One region of the Cytobacillus spongiae genome, then DNA from elsewhere that is predicted to be linked to it. Evidence: a T-box and tRNA genes for the amino acid it is inferred to sense, from the RefSeq annotation. Region 1 holds a T-box; the other holds one or more tRNA genes.

Region 1 (6,463 bases):
CATTGTGGAGAATGCATTTGAATGGCTTGTTGTCGTGGATCGGACAGGAAATATCACGTATATAAACAATAATTATTGTGAGTTTTTGGATGTTAAACGTGATGAAGTAATTGGCAGGCACGTTACAGAAATTATTGAAAACACAAGAATGCACATTGTTGCAGATACAGGCGTAGAAGAAATAGCTGACCTTCAATATATAAGGGGCAATTATATGATTGCAAACAGGATTCCAATTTTTTCGGATGGAAAGATTGTTGGCGCATTTGGGACCGTCTTTTTTCGAGATACACAAGAATGGATGAAAATGAATAGCCATGTGAAAAGTCTTTTGACCAAAATGCAATCCTATATACAATCATTTGATACGGGAGTTAAATATAGCTTGGACGATATTCTTGGCAGCTCGAAGCAAATGAAGAGTTTAAAGGAAAAAGTGAAAACTGTGGCATCGAGTGATATATCCGTATTAATAAGAGGAGAAAGTGGCACGGGAAAAGAGCTGTTTGCTCATAGTATTCACCAACTAAGCAACCGAAGTCATCAACCGTTTATTAAAATCAACTGCGGGGCAATCCCAGAGCATTTACTAGAATCAGAGCTATTTGGCTATGAAGAAGGAGCTTTCACTGGTGCAAAGAAGGGTGGAAAAAAAGGGAAGTTTCAGCTTGCTGATGGGGGAACGATTTTTTTAGATGAAGTAGGGGATATGCCCATTAACATGCAGGTAAAACTTCTTCGTGCACTCCAAGAGGGCGAAATTGAAGCTGTTGGATCGACAAAGCCGTTTTCTGTTGATGTACGAATTATAGCCGCGACCAATCGACCTCTGGAGAAAATGATGGAGGAGAAGCGATTTCGAGCAGACTTATTCTATCGAATTAATGTTGTGCCATTCTTAATCCCTTCCTTGCGGGAAAGAATGGAGGATCTTCCGTTACTACTCGATTACTTTGTTCAAAAAATAACGAAGAAATCAGGAAAAAGAATAATGAAAATCGATAATCGAGTGAATCAGCTTTTTCAATTATATAGTTGGCCTGGTAATATACGTGAGCTGGAAAATGTACTAGAGGCATCCATTCATTTATCGAATGATGAAGTAATCTCCATAGATTCTCTTCCTGAATATCTACAAGAAGCTCATCCAGTGTATCCCTTAGGCGAGAAAGACTTGAAGGAAATGCTGGAGGAGACTGAAAAGCGGATATTAAAACAAAGCATAGAGAAATACAAGCATAATAAATTAGAAGCTGCAAAGGCTTTGGGAATTAGTAAATCCACCATGTACGAAAAATTAAAGAAGTATGAACTAGATTAGTCCAGAATTTCGGAAATCATTCCGAAATTCTGGACTTTTTCTTATGTAGTAAACAAATGGAGGTATGACAATCCAAACTGACGACTTACCATATTGATTCATCGTTCTGTTTCCGACATTCTGGAAAAACAATTCACGAAAAATTCAAAAAAATGAGACGAAACCTACTTTTTTTGATTGGCACACAACTTGCATAAACGTTAAAGGGAGAAACAAATAAATGGAAAAGGGGGAGCAACTGTTGTTTTGGTAGCGTTTTCATAAAAGGTTAACAAGCAACTTCACATTAAAGGGGGAAATAAAATGCTTAGTATGATTGGTTTAATTGGTGGACTAATTCTTTTAATTGTATTAACGATGCGAGGAATGAACCTATTAGTCGCAGGGCCACTTTCTGCCTTATTTGTAGCAATTTTAAATGGGATGCCTTTATTCCCACAGCTTGTTGGAGAAGGAGAAGCAAATTTAGTTGGAAATTATATGTCTGGATTTTCTGGGTTTGTGACAGCTTGGTATTTAATGTTTTTACTAGGGGCCATTTTTGGCAAGGTCATGGAAGACAGCGGAGCAGCAGACAGTGTATCGAAATTAATTGTTGATAAGCTAGGAATGAAATATGCAGTGTTAGCAATCGTAGCTGCTTGTGCATTTTTAACCTATGGTGGTGTAAGTTTATTTGTTGTTGCTTTTTCTGTATACCCGATGGCAGTTAGTTTATTTAAACAAGCTAATTTGCCAAGGCGTTTTATTCCAGCAGCTTTAGCATTTGGATCGGTTACGTTTACGATGACTTCAGCTGGTTCACCAGAAATTCAGAACTGGATTCCAATTGAATATTTGAATACTTCTCCATATGCTGGTTGGGAAGTAAGTGCAATTGTTGCGGTGTTTATGATCATCTTTGGCTATTGGTGGTTAAAGCGAATGATTACAAAGGCAGTTGCGAAGGGAGAGAGCTTTGTTTCGAGAGATTCTGACCCAGTAAATGAAAATAAACCGCTTCCGAATCCGCTATTGGGGATCGTTCCATTATTTGTTGTATTAATCATTTCGTATATTTTTCATGATTCACTTAAGCAATCAGCATTAATCATTGCCCTATTAGGAGGTGTGATTGCCACTTATTTATTGAATCGAAAATATTTCAAAAACTTTTGGAATGCTGTTTCAGAAGGAACGCTTGGAGCTTTAATTGCTATTGGAAATACGGCTGCTGTAGTTGGTTTTGGTGGTGTTGCGAAAGCAGTCCCAGCTTTTCAAACAGCTGTTGATTATATGACAAGTATTCCTGGGAGCCCGTTAATTGGCGGGGCGGTAGCAGTTAGTTTAATAGCAGGGATGACTGGTTCCGCTTCGGGTGGGCAGGCGATTGCCCTTCCATTAATTGCTCCTCATTACTTGGATATGGGTGTTAATCCTGAAGCTTTGCATAGAGTTGTTGCGATATCGTCTGGTGCGTTAGATTCGCTTCCTCATAATGGGTATGTGGTGACTACGGTTCGGGCAATTTGTGGGGAAACACATCAGGATGCATATAATGCTGTTGGTGCAGTTACTGTGATTGTTCCATTGCTCGGTGTGATCTTGGCAATTATTTTATTCTCACTTGGTTTAGGCATTTAAGAAAGGAGTTACGTTATGGTTGATGGAAAGGTTGTTTTTATTACAGGGGCAGCTCAAGGAATTGGCTATGAAATCGCTAAGAATTTCGCAAGTCAAAAGGCTATGGTGATGCTAACAGATGTTCAAGAACAAGAAGTAATGTCTTCAGCACAACTGTTACAAAAGGAAGGGTTCGAGGTCAAAGGACTTAAGTGTGATGTTACAAAGGAAGTGGAAATTGAAGCTGCGATTTCCCAAACAGTTGCGGAATATGGGAGAATTGACATATTAATCAATAATGCAGGTCTCCAGCATGTTTCCTATATCGAGGATTTCCCAACAGCTAAATTTGAGTTTCTCATCCAAGTGATGCTAACTGCTCCTTTTGTGGCAATGAAGTATGCGTTGCCATATATGAAAAAGCAAGGATTTGGCCGTATTCTTAATATGGCCTCGATCAATGGCCTCGTTGGCTTTGCTGGGAAAGCGGCTTACAATAGTGCCAAGCACGGTGTCATTGGGCTTACAAAAGTGGCTGCACTAGAAGCAGCTCCATACGGGATAACCGTGAATGCGATATGCCCAGGCTATGTCGATACTCCATTAGTTCGTAATCAATTAGAGGACCTATCAAATACAAGAAATGTGCCGCTTGAAAAAGTGTTAGAGGAAGTGATTTATCCACTTGTCCCACAGAAAAGGCTTTTAGATGTATCAGAAATTGCCGATTATGCTATATTCCTATCAAGTGAAAAGGCAAAGGGGGTTACTGGTCAGGCCGTTGTCATTGATGGGGGATATACGGTTCAATAATATGGATATAAATTAAAGTGTTATTTTAAATTTACTAGGATCCAGTTTTTATGGGCGGAATTTAAGGTTAATATAGTGAGGTTGAGCTGGAGGTTTGTTATGGCCATTAGTTCAACCTTTTTTTATCGGAATTATATACATGCTTTTATTTAGGGAAACATTCTATCAGCCTTGTAAGTAGAAATGCTAAGTGCATTTCATATGACTTTTGTCCCCCTGTCCTCTCCTACAGACTTTTTCGTTCCAATCCTTTTGTGGATTAATCTACTTAATCAAAGAATGAATGGAGACATACGTAAACATATTGAATTATAGGCTAACGGAAGTTTGATTTTTGTTAGCAAACAATGTGGCATCTGAGCTATTTTAAAGAAGAATTTCCGTATCAAAATATTTTAATTAAACCAACTTGCATCTCTATCAGAAATTTTATACAATATCACTAATTAAGAACTTCTTATACCCATCAACAGTGATAAGGAATAGTAATGATGTTACGTCCGCTTTAAGAGAGATGACGGCTGGTGAAAGTCATTCGGACCCATCATGAACTCGCCTTTGAGTTGCAAGTGTGAATGATTAGTAATACTTGCCGTGTTCCGCGTTAAGGATGAATGAAGCGAGTGCTCGCTAGGAGCACTAATGTGGGTGGTACCGCGGGAGATTATACATAATCCTCTCGTCCCTATTATAGGGATGAGGGGTTTTTTTATTTTTTTGGCTCTGTTTTGACAGAGATCAACAGATTGTATAGGAGGAAACACAATGAGCTTCAATCACCAACAGATTGAAAAGAAATGGCAACAGCACTGGGAAGAAAACAAGACATATAAAACAACTGAAGATAAGGGGAAGCCGAAATTTTATGCATTAGATATGTTTCCATATCCATCTGGAGCAGGCTTACATGTAGGTCATCCAGAAGGATATACTGCGACAGATATACTTTCACGGATGAAGAGAATGCAAGGCTATAATGTTCTTCATCCTATGGGATGGGATGCCTTTGGATTGCCAGCAGAGCAATATGCACTTGATACGGGGAATGATCCTGCTGATTTTACGGAGCAAAATATTAATACATTTCGCCGCCAAATTAAAGAGCTAGGATTCTCGTACGATTGGGATCGTGAAGTGAATACAACAGATCCGAATTATTATAAGTGGACTCAATGGATTTTCACTAAATTATATGAAAAGGGTCTAGCCTATATTGATGAAGTGGCAGTTAACTGGTGTCCAGCTCTTGGAACAGTATTAGCGAATGAAGAAGTAATTGATGGTAAATCTGAGCGCGGTGGTCACCCAGTTGAACGTCGCCCGATGAAGCAATGGGTGTTGAAAATTACCGAATACGCAGACCGTTTACTAGAAGACCTTGAAGAGCTAGATTGGCCAGAGAGCTTAAAGGATATGCAGCGCAACTGGATTGGTCGTTCAGAAGGAGCGCATGTATCCTTTACAATTGATGGATACAGCGAGACATTTACCGTGTTCACAACTCGTCCAGATACATTATTTGGAGCGACCTATGCAGTTCTAGCTCCTGAACATCCATTTGTTGAGAAAATAACAACACCTGAACAGAAGGATGCCGTGGAAGCATATATAGCAAAGGTAAAGGCGAAGAGCGATTTAGAGCGTACAGACCTTGCGAAGGAAAAAACAGGCGTATTTACTGGGGCATATGCGGTTAACCCAATTAATGGAGAAAAAATGCCAATCTGGATTGCGGATTATGTGTTAATGAGCTACGGAACAGGTGCGATTATGGCGGTTCCAGCACATGATGAACGTGATTTTGAATTTGCGAAGGAATTTGATCTTCCAATTAAAGAAGTTGTGGCAGGCGGAGATGTGTCGAAGGAAGCTTATACAGGTGACGGAGAGCATGTGAACTCTGACTTCTTGAATGGACTTGGCAAAGAAGACGGAATAATAAAAGCAATCGAGTGGCTGGAAGAAAACGAAAAAGGCGAAAAGAAGGTTACGTATCGTCTACGTGATTGGTTATTTAGCCGTCAACGCTATTGGGGAGAGCCGATTCCAATCATTCACTGGGAAGACGGAACGATGACAGCTGTTCCTGAGGAAGAGCTTCCGTTAATCTTACCAAAAACAACTGAAATCAAGCCTTCTGGAACAGGCGAATCACCACTTGCCAACATTGACGATTGGGTTCATGTGGTTGATGAAAAGACAGGAAAAAAAGGAAAGCGCGAAACCAATACGATGCCACAGTGGGGGGGAAGCTGCTGGTACTTCTTACGCTATATTGATCCACATAATAATGAGAAGCTGGCGGACCCTGAAAAGCTAAAAGAATGGCTACCAATTGATATCTATATTGGAGGAGCAGAGCATGCCGTTCTTCATTTACTTTACGCAAGATTTTGGCATAAATTCCTATATGATATTGGTGTAGTGCCAACGAAAGAGCCTTTCCAAAAGTTATTTAATCAAGGGATGATTCTTGGTGAAAATAACGAGAAAATGAGTAAGTCAAAAGGAAATGTTGTTAATCCAGATGATATTGTTGTCAGCCATGGGGCAGACACCTTACGTCTTTATGAAATGTTCATGGGACCTTTGGATGCATCAATCGCTTGGTCAACAAATGGTCTAGATGGTTCGCGTCGCTTCTTGGATCGTATTTGGCGTTTGTTCGTTGAAGAAGATGGTTTATTAAATGAAAAGATCCAAGACAATGAAGAGGCACAAGGCCTT
Region 2 (6,463 bases), 900 kb from region 1:
CATCCTTTTCCACTTAACGTATACTTTGGGACCTTAGCTGGTGGTCTGGGCTGTTTCCCTTTCGACTACGGATCTTATCACTCGCAGTCTGACTCCCATGGATAAGTCTTTGGCATTCGGAGTTTATCTGAATTCGGTAACCCGATGGGGGCCCCTAGTCCAAACAGTGCTCTACCTCCAAGACTCTTACTACATGAGGCTAGCCCTAAAGCTATTTCGGAGAGAACCAGCTATCTCCAAGTTCGATTGGAATTTCTCCGCTACCCACACCTCATCCCCGCACTTTTCAACGTGCGTGGGTTCGGGCCTCCATCCAGTGTTACCTGGACTTCACCCTGGACATGGGTAGATCACCTGGTTTCGGGTCTACGACCACATACTCATTCGCCCTATTCAGACTCGCTTTCGCTACGGCTCCGTCTATCCAACTTAACCTTGCATGTAATCGTAACTCGCCGGTTCATTCTACAAAAGGCACGCTATCACCCATTAACGGGCTCTAACTACTTGTAGGCACACGGTTTCAGGATCTTTTTCACTCCCCTTCCGGGGTGCTTTTCACCTTTCCCTCACGGTACTGGTTCACTATCGGTCACTAGGGAGTATTTAGCCTTGGGAGATGGTCCTCCCAGCTTCCGACGGGATTTCACGTGTCCCGCCGTACTCAGGATCCACTCAAGAGGGAACGAAGTTTCAACTACAGGGTTGTTACCTTCTCTGACCAGCCTTTCCAGGCTTGTTCGTTTACTCCGTTCCTTTGTAACTCCGTATAGAGTGTCCTACAACCCCAAGAGGCAAGCCTCTTGGTTTGGGCTAATCCCGTTTCGCTCGCCGCTACTCAGGGAATCGCATTTGCTTTCTCTTCCTCCGGGTACTTAGATGTTTCAGTTCCCCGGGTCTGCCTTCCATATCCTATGTATTCAGATAAGGATTCCATCCCATTACGGATAGAGGGTTTCCCCATTCGGAAATCTCCGGATCAAAGCTTACTTACAGCTCCCCGAAGCATATCGGTGTTAGTACCGTCCTTCATCGGCTCCTAGTGCCAAGGCATTCACCGTGCGCCCTTTCTAACTTAACCTATAAGCTTTCAATACACATCGCATCTCTTCGTCAGCTTCCTTCGCTCCGCTCCTCATGTACGTAAGTACATTCCGGTGCTCACTCAGTTGCTTCCTCGACCTGCTCGTGTCTTGAAACCTTCTAATTTCTTGTTTAGAGAAAATCTTAAGATTGGCGATTACTCGGTAATTCTTTTTTCTTCTATATTTCATTATCTAGTTTTCAAGGAACAAGTTCACTTTCTTCTATAATAAGAAGAGAGTTTGTTATAGAGAGATTGCTCTCTCAAAACTAAACGAACCATAAGCGTCAACTTTCATGTAAATATCCTTAGAAAGGAGGTGATCCAGCCGCACCTTCCGATACGGCTACCTTGTTACGACTTCACCCCAATCATCTGTCCCACCTTAGGCGGCTGGCTCCAAAAGGTTACCCCACCGACTTCGGGTGTTACAAACTCTCGTGGTGTGACGGGCGGTGTGTACAAGGCCCGGGAACGTATTCACCGCGGCATGCTGATCCGCGATTACTAGCGATTCCGGCTTCATGCAGGCGAGTTGCAGCCTGCAATCCGAACTGAGAATGGTTTTATGGGATTGGCTAAACCTCGCGGTCTTGCAGCCCTTTGTACCATCCATTGTAGCACGTGTGTAGCCCAGGTCATAAGGGGCATGATGATTTGACGTCATCCCCACCTTCCTCCGGTTTGTCACCGGCAGTCACCTTAGAGTGCCCAACTGAATGCTGGCAACTAAGATCAAGGGTTGCGCTCGTTGCGGGACTTAACCCAACATCTCACGACACGAGCTGACGACAACCATGCACCACCTGTCATCCTGTCCCCCGAAGGGGAACGCCCTATCTCTAGGGTTGTCAGGAGATGTCAAGACCTGGTAAGGTTCTTCGCGTTGCTTCGAATTAAACCACATGCTCCACCGCTTGTGCGGGCCCCCGTCAATTCCTTTGAGTTTCAGTCTTGCGACCGTACTCCCCAGGCGGAGTGCTTAATGCGTTAGCTGCAGCACTAAAGGGCGGAAACCCTCTAACACTTAGCACTCATCGTTTACGGCGTGGACTACCAGGGTATCTAATCCTGTTCGCTCCCCACGCTTTCGCGCCTCAGCGTCAGTTACAGACCAGAGAGTCGCCTTCGCCACTGGTGTTCCTCCACATCTCTACGCATTTCACCGCTACACGTGGAATTCCACTCTCCTCTTCTGCACTCAAGTTCCCCAGTTTCCAATGACCCTCCACGGTTGAGCCGTGGGCTTTCACATCAGACTTAAGGAACCGCCTGCGCGCGCTTTACGCCCAATAATTCCGGACAACGCTTGCCACCTACGTATTACCGCGGCTGCTGGCACGTAGTTAGCCGTGGCTTTCTGGTTAGGTACCGTCAAGGTACCGCCCTATTCGAACGGTACTTGTTCTTCCCTAACAACAGAGTTTTACGATCCGAAAACCTTCATCACTCACGCGGCGTTGCTCCGTCAGACTTTCGTCCATTGCGGAAGATTCCCTACTGCTGCCTCCCGTAGGAGTCTGGGCCGTGTCTCAGTCCCAGTGTGGCCGATCACCCTCTCAGGTCGGCTACGCATCGTCGCCTTGGTGAGCCGTTACCTCACCAACTAGCTAATGCGCCGCGGGCCCATCTATAAGTGATAGCCGAAGCCATCTTTCAGAATCCTAACATGTGTTAGGAGCCATTATCCGGTATTAGCCCCGGTTTCCCGGAGTTATCCCAGTCTTATAGGCAGGTTGCCCACGTGTTACTCACCCGTCCGCCGCTAATCTTTAAAAGCAAGCTTTTAAAGATCCGCTCGACTTGCATGTATTAGGCACGCCGCCAGCGTTCGTCCTGAGCCAGGATCAAACTCTCCATAAAAGAGTATTGATTAGCTCAATAGTTAAAACAAATTTAAAACGTTGACGTTATGGTTCGTTTAGTTTTCAAAGAACAATCATCATCGCCGAGAAGCGACTTTTATATATTAACATTTCATTTTCGCATAGTCAATATATTTTTTATTTTTTTTTGGTGGAGCCTAGCGGGATCGAACCGCTGACCTCCTGCGTGCAAGGCAGGCGCTCTCCCAGCTGAGCTAAGGCCCCGATCTATATTAGAAAATGGTCGGGAAGACAGGATTCGAACCTGCGACCCCTTGGTCCCAAACCAAGTGCTCTACCAAGCTGAGCTACTTCCCGAAATGGCGCGCCCGAGAGGAGTCGAACCCCTAACCTTTTGATCCGTAGTCAAACGCTCTATCCAATTGAGCTACGGGCGCAATATTTATAAAATGGTGCCGAGGACCGGAATCGAACCGGTACGGTAGTCACCTACCGCAGGATTTTAAGTCCTGTGCGTCTGCCAGTTCCGCCACCCCGGCACTACCTTTGGAGCGGAAGACGGGATTCGAACCCGCGACCCCCACCTTGGCAAGGTGGTGTTCTACCACTGAACTACTTCCGCGTATCTAAATGGTGCGGGTGAAGGGAGTCGAACCCCCACGCCTTGCGGCGCCAGATCCTAAGTCTGGTGCGTCTGCCAATTCCGCCACACCCGCATTATGAAAATGGTGAGCCATGAAGGACTCGAACCTTCGACCCTCTGATTAAAAGTCAGATGCTCTACCGACTGAGCTAATGGCTCAAAAAACATTAACATACAAATGTATTAATATTTATTCATATTGAACAAAAAATGGTGCCGGCGAGAGGACTTGAACCCCCAACCTACTGATTACAAGTCAGTTGCTCTACCAATTGAGCTACACCGGCATTAAACATATATGGTGGAGGATGACGGGATCGAACCGCCGACCCCCTGCTTGTAAGGCAGGTGCTCTCCCAGCTGAGCTAATCCTCCATATAAAAGCCTGGCGACGTCCTACTCTCACAAGGGGACAGCCCCTAACTACCATCGGCGCTGAGAAACTTAACTTCCGTGTTCGGCATGGGAACGGGTGTGACCTTCTCGCCTTCATCACCAGACTATTTTAATTTGAGGTTTGTTCCCTCAAAACTAGATAATGTATAGAAGAAAGAATTACGGTAATGCCATTGAATTGACTAGTCCAGCTACGGCTCCTACCTTCTATCGAAGTTGTACAGTCGCCTTCGCTTTCTTATTTGGTTAAGTCCTCGATCGATTAGTATCAGTCAGCTCCACATGTCACCATGCTTCCACCTCTGACCTATCAACCTGATCATCTTTCAGGGATCTTACTAGCTTGCGCTATGGGAAATCTCATCTTGAGGGGGGCTTCATGCTTAGATGCTTTCAGCACTTATCCCTTCCGCACATAGCTACCCAGCGATGCCTTTGGCAAGACAACTGGTACACCAGCGGTGCGTCCATCCCGGTCCTCTCGTACTAAGGACAGCTCCTCTCAAATTTCCTACGCCCACGACGGATAGGGACCGAACTGTCTCACGACGTTCTGAACCCAGCTCGCGTACCGCTTTAATGGGCGAACAGCCCAACCCTTGGGACCGACTACAGCCCCAGGATGCGATGAGCCGACATCGAGGTGCCAAACCTCCCCGTCGATGTGGACTCTTGGGGGAGATAAGCCTGTTATCCCCGGGGTAGCTTTTATCCGTTGAGCGATGGCCCTTCCATGCGGAACCACCGGATCACTAAGCCCGACTTTCGTCCCTGCTCGACTTGTAGGTCTCGCAGTCAAGCTCCCTTGTGCCTTTACACTCTACGAATGATTTCCAACCATTCTGAGGGAACCTTTGGGCGCCTCCGTTACTCTTTAGGAGGCGACCGCCCCAGTCAAACTGCCCACCTGACACTGTCTCCCGCCCCGATCAGGGGCGTGGGTTAGAATTTCAATACAGCCAGGGTAGTATCCCACCAATGCCTCCACCGAAGCTGGCGCTCCGGCTTCCAAGGCTCCTACCTATCCTGTACAAGCTGTACCAAAATTCAATATCAGGCTACAGTAAAGCTCCACGGGGTCTTTCCGTCCTGTCGCGGGTAACCTGCATCTTCACAGGTACTATAATTTCACCGAGTCTCTCGTTGAGACAGTGCCCAGATCGTTACGCCTTTCGTGCGGGTCGGAACTTACCCGACAAGGAATTTCGCTACCTTAGGACCGTTATAGTTACGGCCGCCGTTTACTGGGGCTTCGATTCAGAGCTTCGCTTACGCTAACCCCTCCTCTTAACCTTCCAGCACCGGGCAGGCGTCAGCCCCTATACTTCGCCTTGCGGCTTTGCAGAGACCTGTGTTTTTGCTAAACAGTCGCCTGGGCCTATTCACTGCGGCTTTTCAGGGCTATTCACCCTAAAAAGCACCCCTTCTCCCGAAGTTACGGGGTCATTTTGCCGAGTTCCTTAACGAGAGTTCTCTCGCTCACCTTAGGATTCTCTCCTCGCCTACCTGTGTCGGTTTGCGGTACGGGCACCTTTTTCCTCGCTAGAGGCTTTTCTTGGCAGTGTGGAATCAGGAACTTCGGTACTTTATTTCCCTCGCCATCACAGCTCCGCCTTATGGTAACGGGATTTGCCTCGTTACCGGCCTAACTGCTTGGACGCGCATATCCAACAGCGCGCTTACCCTATCCTCCTGCGTCCCCCCATTGCTCAAACGGAAAAGAGGTGGTACAGGAATATCAACCTGTTGTCCATCGCCTACGCTTTTCAGCCTCGGCTTAGGTCCCGACTAACCCTGAGCGGACGAGCCTTCCTCAGGAAACCTTAGGCATTCGGTGGATGGGATTCTCACCCATCTTTCGCTACTCATACCGGCATTCTCACTTCTAAGCGCTCCACCAGTCCTTGCGGTCTAGCTTCAACGCCCTTAGAACGCTCTCCTACCACTGACATCGTAGATGTCAATCCACAGCTTCGGTGATACGTTTAGCCCCGGTACATTTTCGGCGCGGAGTCACTCGACCAGTGAGCTATTACGCACTCTTTAAATGGTGGCTGCTTCTAAGCCAACATCCTGGTTGTCTAAGCAACTCCACATCCTTTTCCACTTAACGTATACTTTGGGACCTTAGCTGGTGGTCTGGGCTGTTTCCCTTTCGACTACGGATCTTATCACTCGCAGTCTGACTCCCATGGATAAGTCTTTGGCATTCGGAGTTTATCTGAATTCGGTAACCCGATGGGGGCCCCTAGTCCAAACAGTGCTCTACCTCCAAGACTCTTACTACATGAGGCTAGCCCTAAAGCTATTTCGGAGAGAACCAGCTATCTCCAAGTTCGATTGGAATTTCTCCGCTACCCACACCTCATCCCCGCACTTTTCAACGTGCGTGGGTTCGGGCCTCCATCCAGTGTTACCTGGACTTCACCCTGGACATGGGTAGATCACCTGGTTTCGGGTCTACGACCACATACTCATTCGCCCTATTCAGACTCGCTTTCGCTACGGCTCCGT

Evidence for each region. The T-box of region 1 lies ahead of leuS (leucine--tRNA ligase). A T-box ahead of a tRNA ligase gene usually reads a tRNA of that ligase, here a tRNA-Leu.
Region 2: it has a tRNA-Leu gene. The T-box ahead of leuS (leucine--tRNA ligase) is inferred to sense a tRNA for this amino acid. The anticodon was not compared.

Annotation. Positions count from the first base shown of each region.
Region 1 is NZ_CP089997.1:3,295,699-3,302,161, reverse strand. It holds gene LS684_RS16615 (sigma-54 interaction domain-containing protein) at 1-1,321, shown strand, start outside; gene LS684_RS16610 (GntP family permease) at 1,625-2,944, shown strand; gene LS684_RS16605 (3-hydroxybutyrate dehydrogenase) at 2,960-3,736, shown strand; T-box leader at 4,200-4,426, shown strand; gene leuS (leucine--tRNA ligase) at 4,502-6,463, shown strand, end outside.
Region 2 is NZ_CP089997.1:99,050-105,512, reverse strand. It holds rRNA gene LS684_RS00550 (23S ribosomal RNA) at 1-1,081, opposite strand, end outside; rRNA gene LS684_RS00545 (16S ribosomal RNA) at 1,397-2,947, opposite strand; tRNA gene LS684_RS00540 (tRNA-Ala) at 3,099-3,174, opposite strand; tRNA gene LS684_RS00535 (tRNA-Pro) at 3,191-3,267, opposite strand; tRNA gene LS684_RS00530 (tRNA-Arg) at 3,271-3,347, opposite strand; tRNA gene LS684_RS00525 (tRNA-Leu) at 3,361-3,449, opposite strand; tRNA gene LS684_RS00520 (tRNA-Gly) at 3,458-3,532, opposite strand; tRNA gene LS684_RS00515 (tRNA-Leu) at 3,542-3,626, opposite strand; tRNA gene LS684_RS00510 (tRNA-Lys) at 3,637-3,712, opposite strand; tRNA gene LS684_RS00505 (tRNA-Thr) at 3,765-3,840, opposite strand; tRNA gene LS684_RS00500 (tRNA-Val) at 3,853-3,928, opposite strand; rRNA gene rrf (5S ribosomal RNA) at 3,937-4,053, opposite strand; rRNA gene LS684_RS00490 (23S ribosomal RNA) at 4,192-6,463, opposite strand, start outside.